One region of the Streptomyces sp. NPDC047869 genome, then DNA from elsewhere that is predicted to be linked to it. Evidence: riboswitches for the same ligand, from Rfam matches in the RefSeq annotation. Region 1 holds a riboswitch; each other region holds the start of a gene.

Evidence for each region. A riboswitch is a leader RNA that binds a small molecule or an ion and turns the genes downstream of it on or off. The one in region 1 is predicted to bind cobalamin.
Region 2: another riboswitch for cobalamin. It lies ahead of AB0924_RS01385 (HoxN/HupN/NixA family nickel/cobalt transporter); the one in region 1 lies ahead of AB0924_RS18440 (CbtB-domain containing protein).
Region 3: another riboswitch for cobalamin. It lies ahead of AB0924_RS09490 (ribonucleoside-diphosphate reductase subunit alpha); the one in region 1 lies ahead of AB0924_RS18440 (CbtB-domain containing protein).
Region 4: another riboswitch for cobalamin. It lies ahead of AB0924_RS21450 (cobalamin biosynthesis protein); the one in region 1 lies ahead of AB0924_RS18440 (CbtB-domain containing protein).

The regions. Positions count from the first base shown of each region.
Region 1 is NZ_JBEYRK010000013.1:11,013-14,669, forward strand. Features, by position in the region: gene AB0924_RS18430 (spore photoproduct lyase family protein) at 1-817, shown strand, start outside; gene AB0924_RS18435 (CbtA family protein) at 924-1,688, opposite strand; gene AB0924_RS18440 (CbtB-domain containing protein) at 1,714-1,935, opposite strand; cobalamin riboswitch at 1,971-2,115, opposite strand; gene AB0924_RS18445 (histidine phosphatase family protein) at 2,221-2,823, shown strand; gene AB0924_RS18450 (DUF779 domain-containing protein) at 2,910-3,269, shown strand; gene AB0924_RS18455 (phosphodiester glycosidase family protein) at 3,346-3,657, shown strand, end outside.
Region 2 is NZ_JBEYRK010000001.1:295,560-299,216, forward strand. Features, by position in the region: gene AB0924_RS01380 (LAETG motif-containing sortase-dependent surface protein) at 158-1,090, shown strand; cobalamin riboswitch at 1,228-1,433, shown strand; gene AB0924_RS01385 (HoxN/HupN/NixA family nickel/cobalt transporter) at 1,462-2,547, shown strand; gene AB0924_RS01390 (nucleoside hydrolase) at 2,579-3,565, opposite strand.
Region 3 is NZ_JBEYRK010000005.1:195,194-198,850, forward strand. Features, by position in the region: gene AB0924_RS09490 (ribonucleoside-diphosphate reductase subunit alpha) at 1-2,363, opposite strand, end outside; cobalamin riboswitch at 2,487-2,625, opposite strand; gene mctP (monocarboxylate uptake permease MctP) at 2,761-3,657, opposite strand, start outside.
Region 4 is NZ_JBEYRK010000016.1:56,216-59,872, reverse strand. Features, by position in the region: gene AB0924_RS21455 (cobyric acid synthase) at 1-1,439, opposite strand, end outside; gene AB0924_RS21450 (cobalamin biosynthesis protein) at 1,436-2,380, opposite strand; cobalamin riboswitch at 2,497-2,638, opposite strand; gene AB0924_RS21445 (hypothetical protein) at 2,762-2,989, opposite strand; gene AB0924_RS21440 (inorganic phosphate transporter) at 3,014-3,657, opposite strand, start outside.

The DNA.
Region 1 (3,657 bases):
CGACTGGATCGCCCCCGGCCCGTCCAACGGCTGTGCGATGGCCTGCGTGTACTGCTACGTGCCGCGCCGCAAGGGATACGCCAACCCCGTCACCGTCTTCACCAACATCGAGCGGATCATCGGCCACCTGGGCCGCCACATCGCGCGGCACGGGCCCAAGCGGGAACCCAACCAGTGCGACGAACAGGCCTGGGTCTACGACATCGGCGAGAACGGCGACTGCTCGGTGGACGCGCTGATCTGCGACAACACCGCCGATCTCGTGCACGCCTTCCGGCAGTGGCCCACCGCCAAGGCGTCCTTCGCCACCAAGTTCGTGAACCCGGATCTGCTGGCACTCGATCCGCGGGGCCGCACCCGCGTCCGGTTCTCGGTCATGCCGGGCGAGGACTCCCGGCTGCTGGACATCCGGACGTCACCGGTGGCCGAGCGCGTCGCCGCCGCGGCCGACTTCCTTGACGCGGGGTACGAGGTGCACTTCAACCTCTCCCCCGTGGTGCTGCGCCCCGGGTGGCAGGAGGCCTGGGCCGAACTGCTCCGGCGGCTCGACGACGTGCTCCCGGACCGGGTCAAGCGGCAGGCGGCCGCCGAGGTGATCATGCTGACCCACAACCGGGAACTGCACGAGGTCAACCTCGGCTGGCATCCGCGCGCCGAGGACGTGCTCTGGCAGCCCGGCATCCAGCAGGGCAAACGCTCCGAGAACGGGGCGCTGAACGTGCGCTACGACCACCTGGTCAAAGCGAGGGCCCTGGACGACCTGCGCCGGCTCGTCGCGGCGCACGCTCCCTGGCTGCGCATCCGGTACGCCTTCTGAACCCGGCCCCGCGGACCGCCTCCGACGTCGGCCGGGGATCCGCCGACGACGTGTGAGGCACCGGCCCGCGAGCGGACCGGTGCCTCACGCCGGGGCGCGGGGTGCCTCAGTGGTGCGCGGCCGGAGCGCGCGGACCGGCGTCCTGCCGCTCACCGGCCGTGCGCTCGGCGGTGAGCACACGTTCCGCGAGGACGCCGAAGACCAGCCCGAACGCGGTCCACAGGGTCGCCTGGACGGCCAGTGCCGCCAGGCGGAACTGCCACAGCAGGCTCGGGGAGAAGTCCTTGGGGACCTCGTCGACGGCCGGCAGGAACGCGTAGGCGAGCCCGGCGGCCAGCAGGAAGAACGCGCCCGCGGCCACCGTCGCGTTCCAGTTGCCCAGGCGGGGGGCGAGCCGCTTGCCGAGGATCACCGTGGCGACCGCCAGCAGCACGCTCAGGACCATCATCAGGAAGTACAGCGTCGTGCGCTTGCCGATCGTGTCGGGGTCGCCGACGGACGGCGGGTTGGCCGGGTACTTCAGGAACGGCACGACGTAGACGGCGACGAGGCCGGCGGCCGCCAGGAGCAGCGCGCTCGCGCGCGGCCCGAAGCGGCCGATGCGGCCCAGCGCGAAGCAGTAGGCGAGGGCGGCGATGCCGCCGAACGCGATGCCGTAGAGGAGGACGCCGGTGGACAGGCCGGCGGTCGACTGCATCGTGCGGGAGACCGCCTCCACGCCGTGTTCGTGGGAGTGCGCCTCTTCGTAGGCGATGGCCGAGTCGACACGCGGCTCACCGAGGAAGTAGGCGACGACGAGGGCGAGCAGGCCCGCGGCGAGTCCCGCGAGCATGCCACGCACCAACAGGTTCCGGACAGTTGCCGAGTTCATGAGCTCGTGCGCTTCCTCGCCCCGGTCAGTGGCAGGGGAAGCCGAGCAGATGCCGGGCGTCGTGCACCCACTCGTGCACGTTCTCGCCGGACATCACGGAGGTCGCGCCCTGTTCGGCGCCGACGAAGTACAGCAGGACCAGCATCAGGACGCCGAAGAAGACCGCCCAGGGGGCGATGGCGCCGATCGGCAGCTTGGCGGGGATGACGGTGGGGTTGGTGCTGGGCTGAACGGCGGACTGCGCCATGGCAGGACCTCCTGGGGAACTCGCGTCCCTGCTCGGTGGTGCACGGGACGACGGGCGGGTCTGACTTGCCCGGCCCGCACCAGGAGTGGTGTGAACGGGGCTTACAGTGGCGCGACCGTGCCGGATTCCCACCGGCTTCCGCATTCCGTCGTCGATATCGCCGAGAAGGTACCGCGAAGCGCCGGTGCGGCCAAGGGCGCACGGGTGCGGAGCGGTGCGCCCCGCGGCCGCCGTACGCTGTGAAATCCCTGTGCCGAAAGGGTTGTTGACCATGCAGGCGACCTCATGACGAGCCGAGTGATGTTGATCTCACCGGCGATGAACCCGGCCCTGCGGCAGGCCCGCTTCGACGACGGGTGCTCACTCGACGCGGCGGGCGCCGCGCGCGCCCGGTCGGCCGCGGACGGACTGCGGCCGGCCGCCGAGGCCCTCGTCTCCCCCACGGCCCGCTGCCGGGAGACGGCGGCCGCGCTGGGTCTCGACGCACGTGCCGAACCCGCCCTGGCCGGCCTCGACATGGGCCGCTGGCGGGGGCGGACACTCGAGGAGGTCGGCGCCGCGGAACCGGAGGCGCTGGCCCGGTGGCTGGCCGACCCGGCGGCGAGCCCGCACGGCGGCGAGTCGGTGCGCCTGCTGTGCGCCCGGGTCGGGGGCTGGCTGGAGGAGGCCGCCCGGTCCGCCGGCCGCACGGTGGCGGTGGTCGAGCCGGAGGTCGTGCGCGCCGTGACCGTGCGGGTGCTCGGCGCTCCGGAGGCCGCCTTCTGGCGGATCGACGTACCGCCCCTGACCGCTGCCGGGTTCACCGGCCGGGCCGGGCGCTGGAACCTCACGCCGGCCACCGTCCTGGGCGGGACGAGCGGCAAACCGGAGGGCGTCCCCGACCGCTGAGGAACGCCACCGCCCCCTGGACGCCGTGGCGGCCGGCCGTGAGACTGGGCCGGGTCCGACGCCCCCGGCTCTCCAGGACGGTGACCATGCAAGAGGAACTGCCCCGCGTCGAACTCACCCCACAGGCCGCGGAGTTGGTACGCCGGCTGCGGGCGGAGCACGGACCGCTGATGTTCCATCAGTCCGGCGGCTGCTGCGACGGCAGCGCGCCCATGTGCTACCCGGACGGCGAGTTCCGCACCGGCGGTTCGGACGTGATGCTGGCCGAGCTGGCGGTGGACGGCGTCGAGGAGCCCGTGACCTTCTGGATGTCGCGGAGCCAGTACGAGGCCTGGAGCCACACCCGGCTGATCGTGGACGTCGTACCCGGACGAGGGAGCGGTTTCTCGCTGGAGGCACCCGAGGGGGTGCGTTTTCTCACCCGTTCTCGCGTAGTCGACGCCTAGCCGCCCCGCACGTCACCGTCGTCTGGTGCACTTCCCCTGAGCACTGACGGCAGTTGACGAGGCATCAGGGGGCGCGATGAATCGGGACGGGCGGACGGCGGCGGGCAGATCGGTTCTCACGGTTCTCACGGCGTTCGGCGTACTGGCCGGCGCTGCCCTGGCCGGGGCGGCGCCGGCCGGTGCCGTGCCGGCCGGCGGACCCGGCAGGCGGATCGCTCCCGGGGTGACGTACCGGGAGTTCGACATCACGGCGGCGGCCGGACGGACCCACGCCCATCTGCTCACCGTCGACCTGGCCAATCCACACGTCCGGACGGACCTGCTGCATCCCGGGGCGGTGGCGGCCCGGGCGACCGTGTCCCGGCTGGCCGACACGGCCGGCGCGGTC
Region 2 (3,657 bases), on a different contig from region 1:
AGTTGTGACGGCCCCATGAACGACCCCTGTATTCACGCAGGTTGACAGGTTTCAGCAGGGCCGATCACCATGGCCTCACACTGTGGCGCATATGACCGATGGGCCGCGTGTCTCTTCTGACTTCTTCGCTCACTCGAGCTTCTGCGATGGGATATCCATGTCCATAGCCAGACGTGTCACCGCGCGCCGCCTGCTGGGGACGGGCGCCGCGTCGATCGCCCTCTGCGCCGCCTCGATCGCCGCCGCCTCCGGCGCCTGGGCCCACGGCACGCACGGCGGTGACGGCTGGAAGGCCGGCGGCCACTACACGCCCGGCACCGGCGCGGGCACCGAGACCGGCACCGACCGCTGCCAGTTCTCGCTGGACGGCGTGAACTTCTTCGACTCGGTGAAGGTCGACGACCAGAACCTCAGGCCGAGCGAGGACGGCAAGGTCCACGTCAAGGTCCGTGCCGCCGGGGACGCCGCCGGCTGCACCGCCTCGCTCGCCTCCTACCTGGCCCACGGCGCGAGCTTCGCCACCTCCGGTGAGCAGGTCTTCGTCGACTTCGACACGGTGGCCGTCAAGCCGGGCGAGACCGACTCCCTCGACATCTCGGTACCGGACGCGGGCTGCTTCGCGCAGATCGACCTCTACCGGGGCGCGGTCAGGTTCGACGGCAAGTCCGGCGCGGACGACGGCTTCGAGCACGGGGCCCTGCCCGAGGGCCCGGACCACCCGGTCATCAAGGACAAGCTGATCGCGGCCTGGAACGGCGGCACGAAGGACTGCACCAGCGTCCCGGAGGAGCCGCAGTCCCCGTCGCCGAGCGCCCCCGCGGAGGAGTCCGCACCGCCCGCGCCGAGCGCCTCGGAGTCGCCCGCGGCGCCGTCCCCGGCCTCCTCGGAGTCCGCGCCGGCCCCGTCGGCCTCCGAGTCGCGGGCCGGCTCGGCGCCCACGCCGGACGGTGGCGGTGACGACGGCGGCGACCTCGCGGAGACCGGTGGCGGCGGCAACTCGGGCCTGATCGCGGGCGGAGCCGCCGTGCTGGTCGCGGGCGGCGCCGCGTTCGTGGTCCTCGCGCGCCGCAGGCGGGGCGCCCAGGGCTGACCGCCCGCCTCCTCACGCACACCACGACCCCCGCCGCTCGCGGCAGCCGCGAGGCCTGCGAGACGGCGGGGGTCGTTCCGTATGTGATCTTGAGTACCCGCGCCGATGTGCGGCTGTACGGACGGGCGTTCACCTGCCTACGGTGGGCGGGCCGTGGTGCTCGGGAAGTCGGTGACGGCCCCTCAGGGGTCCATGCCGACGCGGCCCTCGCCACTGTGATCGGGGAGTTCCCGTCCCGTCCGGCGTCCGCCGGGCCACTGGCCGTGTCCACGGCTGGGAAGGCAGGGACGGCGAACGCACCACCCCGTAAGCCAGGAGACCGGCCACGGCAGCTCACGAGATGATCCACGAGGTGCTGGAGCGTGAATCCGATGGCCGATGCCGCTGCCTTCCGATGGCGACGCGAGGACACGATCAGAACGGCGGGGCTGCTGGCGGTGATCGCCGCCCTGCACGTCGTCGCCTTCGGGGTGCTGTTCCTGCTCGTCGCCCCCGGGCACTACAAGGTCGGGCAGGACGTCTTCGGCGTCGGCCTCGGCGTCACCGCCTACACCCTCGGCATGCGGCACGCCTTCGACGCCGACCACATCGCCGCGATCGACAACACCACCCGCAAGCTGATGGCCGACGGCAGACGGCCGGTGTCGGTGGGCTTCTGGTTCGCGCTGGGGCACTCCAGCGTGGTGGTGCTGCTGGCCCTGCTGATCGCGGGCGGCACCCGGCTCGCCGGCCGGGTCATGGACGAGCACTCGCGCACCCACCAGGTGCTCGGCTTCATGGGCACGACGATCTCCGGCACCTTCCTCTACCTCATCGCCGCCCTCAACCTGGTCGCGCTGGCCGGCATCCTGAGGGTGTTCCGGGCGATGCGGTCCGGTACCTACGACGAGCGGGAGCTGGAACAGCACCTGGACTCGCGGGGCTTCATGAACCGCGTGCTGGGGCGGCTGACCAGGTCGGTGTCCCGGCCGGGGCAGATGTTCCCGCTGGGCTTCCTGTTCGGGCTCGGCTTCGACACGGCCACCGAGGTCACGCTGATGGTGATGGCCGGTTCGGGCGCGGCGGCCGGACTGCCCTGGTACGCGGTGCTGTGCCTGCCGCTGCTCTTCGCCGCCGGGATGAGCCTGTTCGACACCCTCGACGGCACGTTCATGAACTTCGCCTACCAGTGGGCGTTCTCCAACCCGGTCCGCAAGGTGTTCTACAACCTCACGATCACCGGTCTGTCCATCGCCGTCGCCTTCTTCATCGGCACCATCGAGCTGGTCGGGGTCCTGCACGAGAAGTTCGACCTGGGCGACGCCGTGACCGGCTGGATCGCCGGGCTGGACCTGGACAGCGTCGGCTACGTCATCGTCGGGCTGTTCGTGGTGGTGTGGGCGGCGGCGCTGGCGTACTGGCGGCTGGCGCGGGTTGAGGAACGCTGGGCGGCACGGGTCCCGGCGACGTCCGACTGACCCCGGACCCGCGGCCTGCCCTTCCGGTTCCTCACCCCGTCTGTCCCTGAGGCCCCCCGACGGTCTCCAGGTACAGCTTCACGAAGCGGTCCACGTCCACCTGCAACGCCACGTCCACCAGGGCCTGTTCGCGGGCTCCCTCGTGGATCTCGGACTCGCCGGGGCGGGGGCGGCGGTCGACGAGCGTCTGGCCGCGGGCCGGACCGGGCGCGAGGCAGACCTCGACCGGCAGGCGCCGGGTGGTGATGCCCGCCGGATCGGCGACCGCGCACACCGCGCCCGCGTCACCGAGTCCGCCCGCCTCCTCGGCCTCCGGCTCGCCGCCCTGCGCGGTGGGCCGGTGGGCGAGGAGCTCCCCGGCCAGCCGGGTGCCCGGATCGGCGCTGCCGCGCAGCCGGTGCACATCGGTGCCGGGCACGACGACCCGCATGAAGACGTCCAGTCCGTACATCGTGATCGGCACTCCGGCGGTGAGCAGCACCGCCGCCGCCTCGGGGTCGTGCCAGACGTTGAACTCGGCGACCGGCGTGGCGTTTCCGGTCGCGACCGCGCCGCCCATGAACACGATCCGCTCGATGTTGCGGGTCACCTCCGGGTGGGTGCGCAGCAGCAGGGCGATGTTGGTGAGCGGGGCCGTGGGCACGAGGGTGACCGGGCGGGGGGAGGCCAGGATCTCCCGGCGGAGCAGGGTCACGGCGTCCACGTCGGCCGGGGTGCGGGTGGGCGCGGGCAGGCCCAGGTCGCCCATGCCGTCCGAGCCGTGCACGTGCCGGGCCGAGCGGGCGGGTTCGATCAGCGGGCGCTCGGCGCCGCGTGCCACGGGGATGTCGGGGGCACCGGCCCGCTCCAGCACCGTCAGGGTGTTGCGGACCACCCCGTCCACGTCCGTGTTCCCGGCCACGCAGGTGACGGCCCGCAGATCGATCCCCGGGTGGCGTACGGCGAACAGCAGGGCCAGGGCGTCGTCGACGCCGGTGTCACAGTCGATGATCACAGGAATACCGGACTGCCCGGCCACGACGGACTCCTTCCGCCACCGCGGCCCGAGGACTCGCCACGAAGGCCCCCTCAGCCTACGGCCGCCCGGCATTCCCGGCCGCACGGCGATCG
Region 3 (3,657 bases), on a different contig from region 1:
TCGGGGTTCTCAAGGGAGCAGGCGACGGCGTCGGGGTCGGCGGCCTGCTGCACGGGGATGGGGGTCTGGGTCTGCGCCCGGGCGGCGCGGGCGATCCGGGTCGCCGGGCGCGAGCGCAGGTAGTACGTCGTCTTCAGGCCCGACTTCCAGGCGTACGCGTACATCGAGGAGAGCTTGCCGATGGTCGGCGTCTCCAGGAACAGGTTCAGCGACTGCGCCTGGTCGAGGAACGGGGTCCGGGCCGCCGCCATGTCGATCAGACCGCGCTGCGGGATCTCCCACGCCGTGCGGTACAGGGCCCGTACGTCCGCCGGGATCCAGGCGAAGTCCTGCACGGATCCGTTGGCGTCGCGCAGCGCCTCGCGGGTGCGGGCGTCCCACACGCCCAGCTCCTTCAGCTCCCTCACCAGGTACGAGTTGACCTGAAGGAACTCGCCGGACAGCGTCTCGCGCTTGAACAGGTTGGACACCTGCGGCTCGATGCACTCGTACACGCCCGCGATGGACGCGATCGTGGCCGTGGGCGCGATGGCCAGGAGCAGCGAGTTGCGCATGCCGACCTCGGCGATCCGTGCCCGCAGGGCCGCCCAGCGCTCCGGCCAGGTGAACTCGACCCCGTAGTGATCGGGGTGCAGGACGCCCTGCGCGGTACGGGTCTTCCGCCAGGCCGGCAGCGGGCCGTTGCGCTCGGCGAGGTCCGCGGAGGCCTCGTACGCGGCGAGCATGATCCGCTCGGCGATCCGGGAGGACAGGGCCCTGGCCTCGGGGGAGTCGAAGGGCAGCCGCAGCTTGAAGAAGACGTCCTGCAGGCCCATCGCGCCCAGCCCCACCGGACGCCAGTTGGCGTTCGACCGGCCCGCCTGCTCGGTCGGGTAGAAGTTGATGTCGACCACGCGGTCGAGGAAGGTGACGGCCGTGCGGACCGTCTCGTCGAGCCGCTCCCAGTCGAGGCCGCCGGCCGCCGTGTCCACGAAGGCGCCGAGGTTGACCGACCCCAGGTTGCAGACCGCGGTCTCGCCGTCGTCCGTGACCTCCAGGATCTCGGTGCACAGGTTGGAGGAGTGCACGACGTGGCCGGCGGTCGCCGTCTGGTTGGCGGTGCGGTTGGCGGCGTCCTTGAAGGTCATCCAGCCGTTGCCGGTCTGCGCGAGGGTGCGCATCATGCGGCCGTACAGGTCCCGGGCGGGCATCGTCTTCTTCGCGAGCCCGGCGGCCTCCGCCCTGCGGTACGCGGCGTCGAACTCCTCGCCCCACAGGTCCACCAGCTCCGGCACGTCCGCCGGCGAGAACAGCGACCACCGCTCGTCGGCGTCGACCCGGCGCATGAACTCGTCCGGGATCCAGTGCGCGAGGTTCAGGTTGTGCGTACGGCGGGCGTCCTCACCGGTGTTGTCGCGCAGCTCCAGGAACTCCTCGATGTCGGAGTGCCAGGTCTCCAGGTACACGGCGGCGGCGCCCTTGCGCCGGCCGCCCTGGTTCACCGCGGCCACCGAGGCGTCCAGCGTCTTCAGGAACGGCACGATGCCGTTGGAGTGCCCGTTGGTGCCCCGGATCAGCGAACCGCGGCTGCGGACACGGGAGTACGACAGGCCGATGCCGCCGGCGTGCTTGGAGAGGCGGGCGACCTGGTGGTAGCGGTCGTAGATGGAGTCCAGCTCGTCCAGCGGGGAGTCGAGGAGGTAGCAGGACGACATCTGCGGATGCCGGGTGCCGGAGTTGAAGAGGGTGGGGGAGGAGGGCAGGTAGTCGAGGCGGCTCATCAGCCCGTAGAGCGCGGCGACTTCGTCCACGGAGCGGGCGGTGTCGTCCTCGGCCAGCCCGGCGGCGACGCGCAGCATGAAGTGCTGGGGCGTCTCGATCACCTGGCGGGTGATGGGGTGGCGCAGCAGGTACCGGCTGTGCAGCGTGCGCAGGCCGAAGTAGCCGAAGCGGTCGTCGGCCGCCGGGTCGACCAGCGCGTCGAGCCGTTCGGCGTGCAGCCGTACGAACTCCGCGGTGCGGTCGGCGATGAGGCCCTCCCGGTGGCCCACGGCGACGGACCCGGTGAAGGACGTGACGCCCTGCGAGGCGGCCTCGGCGCGGATGGAGACGGTCAGCAGCCGGGCGGCCAGCCGGGAGTAGGCGGGGTCCTCGGAGATCAGTCCGGCGGCCGCCTCCGTGGCCAGCTCGCGCAACTCCGCCTCGTCGGCCCGGGCGGACCGGCCGCGCAGCGCGGCCGCGGCGACCCGGCCGGGGTCGGCGTCGGGGAGGTCGGCGGTCAGCTCGGTCAGGGTCCGCAGCAGCGCGGTACCGGGACCGTCGGTCTCCACCGGGGCTCCGCTCGCCGGGGTGGCTGAAGCCGGGTCGGCTGGCGCGATGGTCACGTGGGGCTCTCCCTCGCTCGGCACGGGGCCTTGCGGAGGGCAGGGGTCAGCGCGAGCGCGCACGGCGTCGCGTCCCCGGCCCATTCCACGAGGCCCGGACGTCGATGAGCACCCGGACCGGACGGCCGGGCGCGCGCTGCCGACAGGTCCTCGGACTGAAACAGGCGTGCGGAAACACGCAAGTACACCGTTGCGGGACAGTTCCGGATTCGCACCGGATTCCCCTGCGGCGACAGCGAGCATGAGCATACATCTAGTGCCGGGCTGTCGTGTCACCCCCACATGTTGTGCCTGTTGCGTGTTGTGGTGGCTCCGCAGGGTCAACTCGCATGACAGCGGGCCGCCGTGGGAGGTGCCCTCGGCGGCCCGCTGCGGGGTGGTTCGTGGCCGGCTCGCGCTAGTGGGCGCTGCCCGCGGTGGCCGGCGGGAGTTCCACCTCGACCCCCGGGTCGCCCGCGTCCGCCGTGTAGTCCTCCGGCCGGGTCTCGTCGAGGCCCTCCGGGGCCTTCACGGCCTTCAGGACGAAGGTGAGAACCACGGTGACCACGACGTTGAGCACGAACGCGGTGAGGCCGATGTAGCCGATCTCCCCGATGCCCGGGATCTCCTTCGCGGAACCGCCGAAGTGCTTCTGGGTCGGCGAGGCCACCCCGTACGCGGCGAGCGTGCCGTACACCATGCCGACCGCCCAGCCGGCGAGCAGCGCCCAGCGGTGGAACCAGCGGGTGAACAGGCCGCCGACCAGGGCCGGGAAGGTCTGCAGGATCCAGATGCCGCCCAGCAGCTGGAAGTTGATGGCGACCGTCTTGTCCATCGTCAGGACGAAGACCAGCGCGCCCACCTTCACCAGCAGCGACACGATCTTGGAGACCCGGGTCTCCTCCTTCGGCGTGGCGTCCGGCTTGATGAAGTCCTTGTAGATGTTGCGGGTGAACAGGTTCGCCGCCGCGATGGACATGATGGCCGCGGGCACCAGGGCGCCGATACCGATCGCCGCGAAGGCCACACCCGCGAACCAGTCGGGGAACATGTCCTCGAACAGCTGCGGGATCGCCAGCTGGCCGTTGGTGACCTTCACCCCGGCCGCGATCGCCATGAAGCCGAGCAGGGCCAGCAGACCCAGCATCAGCGAGTACAGCGGCAGGAGGGTGGTGTTGCGGCGGATCACCTCACGGCTCTTGGACGACAGGGTCGCGGTGATCGAGTGCGGGTACATGAACAGGGCGAGCGCGGAACCGAGCGCCAGGGTGGCGTACGTCCACTGGCCCGCCTCCGGCGGTGCGAGCGCGCCGCG
Region 4 (3,657 bases), on a different contig from region 1:
GCGTCCGTGTCCGCGTGCTGTTCGATCAGGTCGCCGAGCCGGTCGAGCTGCTCCTCGCGCAGCGCGGCGAACGAGGTGCCGGGGGCCGGTACGAAGCGGCGTCCCGCGGCGGCCGCCACCTCGCGCAGGAAGGCCCGCCGGAAGCCGTCCGACTCCAGCGAGCCGTGCCAGTGCGTGCCCCAGGTCTGTCCGGCCCGGCAGCCGTCCAGGAAGGGCCGGCCCCCGCCGACGGTGGCCACGCCGTGGTGGATCTCGTACCCCTCGACCGGTTCGCCCAGGGCTTCGCCGACCGGCCGGGTCAGCGTCTTCTCACGGGCGAACCGCACCCGCACCGGCAGCACTCCGAGCCCCGGGACCTCCCCGGCGCGCGACTCGACCTCGTCCTCGATGTGCTCGCCGAGGATCTGGAAGCCACCGCAGATGCCGAGCACGGGCCGGTGTTCGGCGGCCCGGCGTACGAGGGCGTCGGCGAGGCCGCGCTCCCGCAGCCACTCGAGCGCCCGGACCGTGCCCCGGGTCCCCGGGACCACGACCAGGTCCGCGTCCGCCAGCTCCTCCGGCCGGTCCACGAACCGCACCACGACGCCCGGTTCGGCGGCCAGCGCGTCCACATCGGTGAAGTTGGACATCAGCGGGACCGCGCACACGGCGACCCGCAGCACGTCGTCTCCGACCGGAGGAGCCACCGTGGACTCCCGCACGGTGCCGCGCAGGGAGACCCGCAGTCCGTCCTCCTCGTCGATGCCGAGCCCGTGCCGGAACGGCAGCACGCCGTACGTCCGCCGTCCGGTGAGCCCGTGGAGCATGTCGAGGCCGGGCTCCAGCAGGGAGACGTCGCCCCGGAACTTGTTCACCAGGAAACCGGCGACCAGTTCCTGGTCCTCGGGCGACAGCAGGGCGAGGGTGCCGAAGAAGGAGGCGAAGACGCCGCCGCGGTCGATGTCGCCGACCACGAGGACGGGCAGCCGCGCGCCCCGCGCGATCCCCATGTTGACGATGTCCGTCCGCCGCAGATTGATCTCCGCGGGCGAACCGGCCCCCTCACAGATCACCGCGTCATACGTGCCCCGCAACTCGGCCAGGCAGTCCAGCACCGTGCCCAGCAGCCGCTGCTGGCGCCCGCCGTGGTAGCCGCGCGCGCTCATCTCGCCCACCGGCCTGCCCAGCAGCACCACCTGGCTGCTCTGTTCACCGCCCGGCTTGAGCAGCACGGGGTTCATCAGCGCGGTCGGCTCCACCCGGCAGGCCTGCGCCTGCATCGCCTGTGCCCGCCCGATCTCGGCGCCCTCGCGCGTGACGAAGGAGTTGAGGGACATGTTCTGCGCCTTGAACGGCGCCACCTTCACACCCTGGCGCACCAGCCAGCGGCAGATCCCGGCCGTCACGACGCTCTTGCCGGCGTCGGAGGTGGTGCCGGCGACGAGGAGACCACCGTTCACTTGCCACGTCCCTTCGCGAGGAGGCGCGCACCGGCGGTGACACCGAGCGCGAGCAGGCCGACGCGGCGGGAGAGCGTCACGGCCCGGTCGATGTCGGCGACCCGGACGGCCCGCCCGGTGCAGCCGCCCAGTACGGGCCGGTGTTCCACCCGGCCGGCGTAGGAGAGCGTCCCGCCGAGCCGCACGCCCAGGGCGCCCGCGAACGAGGCCTCGACGGGACCGGCGTTGGGGCTCGGGTGCTTGGCCGCGTCCGCCCGCCAGGCCCGTACGGCACCCCGCGGGTCCGGTCCGGCCAGCGCGGCGAGCACGGCCGTCAGCCGGGCCCCCGGCCACCCGGCGAGGTCGTCGAGCCGGGCGGAGGCCCAGCCGAACCGGCGCAGGCGCGGCGACTTGTGACCGACCATCGCGTCCAGGGTGTTGACGGCCCGGAACCCGAGCAGCCCCGGCACCCCGCCCACGGCACCCCACACCAGCGCGCCCACGACGGCGTCGGAGGTGTTCTCGGCGACGGACTCGACCACGGCCCGGGCGATCCCGTCGGCGTCCAGCGCCTGCGGGTCCCGGCCGCACAGATGGGGCAGCCGCGCGCGGGCCGCCGTCACGTCCCCGGCCTCCAGCGCGCGCCCGATGGCCCGGGCCTCGCGGGCCAGCGAGGTGCCCCCGACGACGGCCCAGGTGGCCACGCCGGTCAGCGCGGCGGAGGCGACGGGGGAGCGGCGCACGGCCCGTCGGGCGACGAGCCCGGCGGCCACGGCGCCGCCGGCGCAGACGGCGGTGTGCAGAGCGCCCCAGCCGCGGTGGTCGTGCCACAGCACGCGTTCCACGGCAGCGGCCGCCCGCCCGAACGCGGCGACCGGATGCCCGCGGCGCGGATCGCCGAGGAGCAGGTCACCGAGAAGGCCGGCGGCGGCGCCGTACGCGTAAGCGCGATCGGCACCCATCGGCTCAGCCGGCCGTGGGCGCGGAGGCGGGACTCTCGTGACAGGCCCTGGTAAGGGTCCTCGATCTGCGGCCGAGCATGGCGATATGTGTCCTCACTCAGGGTGTCCGCGCCCTGGTTCGACGAAGCCGGCGGTGAGAGTTCCTGGCTCCCGGGGATCACTCCCCGGTCACAGTGGCGGGACCGCGCCGGATTCGCACCGGCTTCCTCTCCTGCCGCCGTACATGGCCCGGGCAGTCCACCACGCGCCCCGAAGGGCCGTCAACTTGCCTTTGACCTGCGAGGGGAGAGTGTGCTCAGCCCCACACCGGCGAGATCCGGGCATGGAAAAGGCTCCCTGCCGGAACGCACCGGCGGGGAGCCTCTTCGAGGGTGGCTCGGGTCAGGGCTTGGCCACGATCAGGTAGATGCCGTAGGCCACGGCCGCCGCGCACGCCGCGAAGCACACGTACGCGCCGGTCACGGCGAGCGCCGCGGACCCGCCCTGCGCCGCCGCCCTCTCCCGCCGGGACAGGCCGTTGACGCCGAGGGTGAACAGGGCCACCAGGCCCACCGTGAAGGCCAGGCTGACGCCGAAGACGGAGCCGATGGCCGCCCAGTCGATCTTCATGTTGCTTTTCCTCCGGTAACCGGGTCAGACGGTGGCGGCCGGGGGCACGGCCGTAGCGGCCGGTGCCGTGACTTCGGCGACGGCCGGGGCCGGGCCGCTGGACTGCGACGGGAAGCTGATGGCCGGCCCCTCGGTGAGGGTGACGGTGCCGGCCGGCGGCGGGGTCACCGCGGCGATCGCGGTGGTCACCACACCGGCGGGCTCGGCGGCCTCGTCGGTGCCGTTGACGTTGGTGTGGTCGACGACCTCGCGGCGGGAGCGCTTCCAGATGGCGGCGCTGGAGCCGACCAGGAAGACCGCGACGACGGCGGTGCCCCAGTCACCGAGGTCCGTGACGGACTCGGCGAGCGCCCCGACCAGGGCGGCGGCCGGCAGGGTGAGGACCCAGGCGACGGCCATGCGGGTCGCGGTGGACCAGCGGACCACGCCGCCCTTGCGGCCCAGACCCGCGCCCATCACGGAGCCGGAGACGACGTGGGTGGTGGACAGCGAGAAGCCGAGGTGCGAGGAGGCCAGGATGGCCGTGGCGGCGCTGGTCTGGGCGGCGAAGCCCTGGCGCGACTCCAGCTCGGTCAGGCCCGTGCCCATGGTGCGGATGATGCGCCAGCCGCCGATGTAGGTGCCGAGCGCGATGGCCATGCCGGCGGAGAGGATCACCCAGGTGGGAG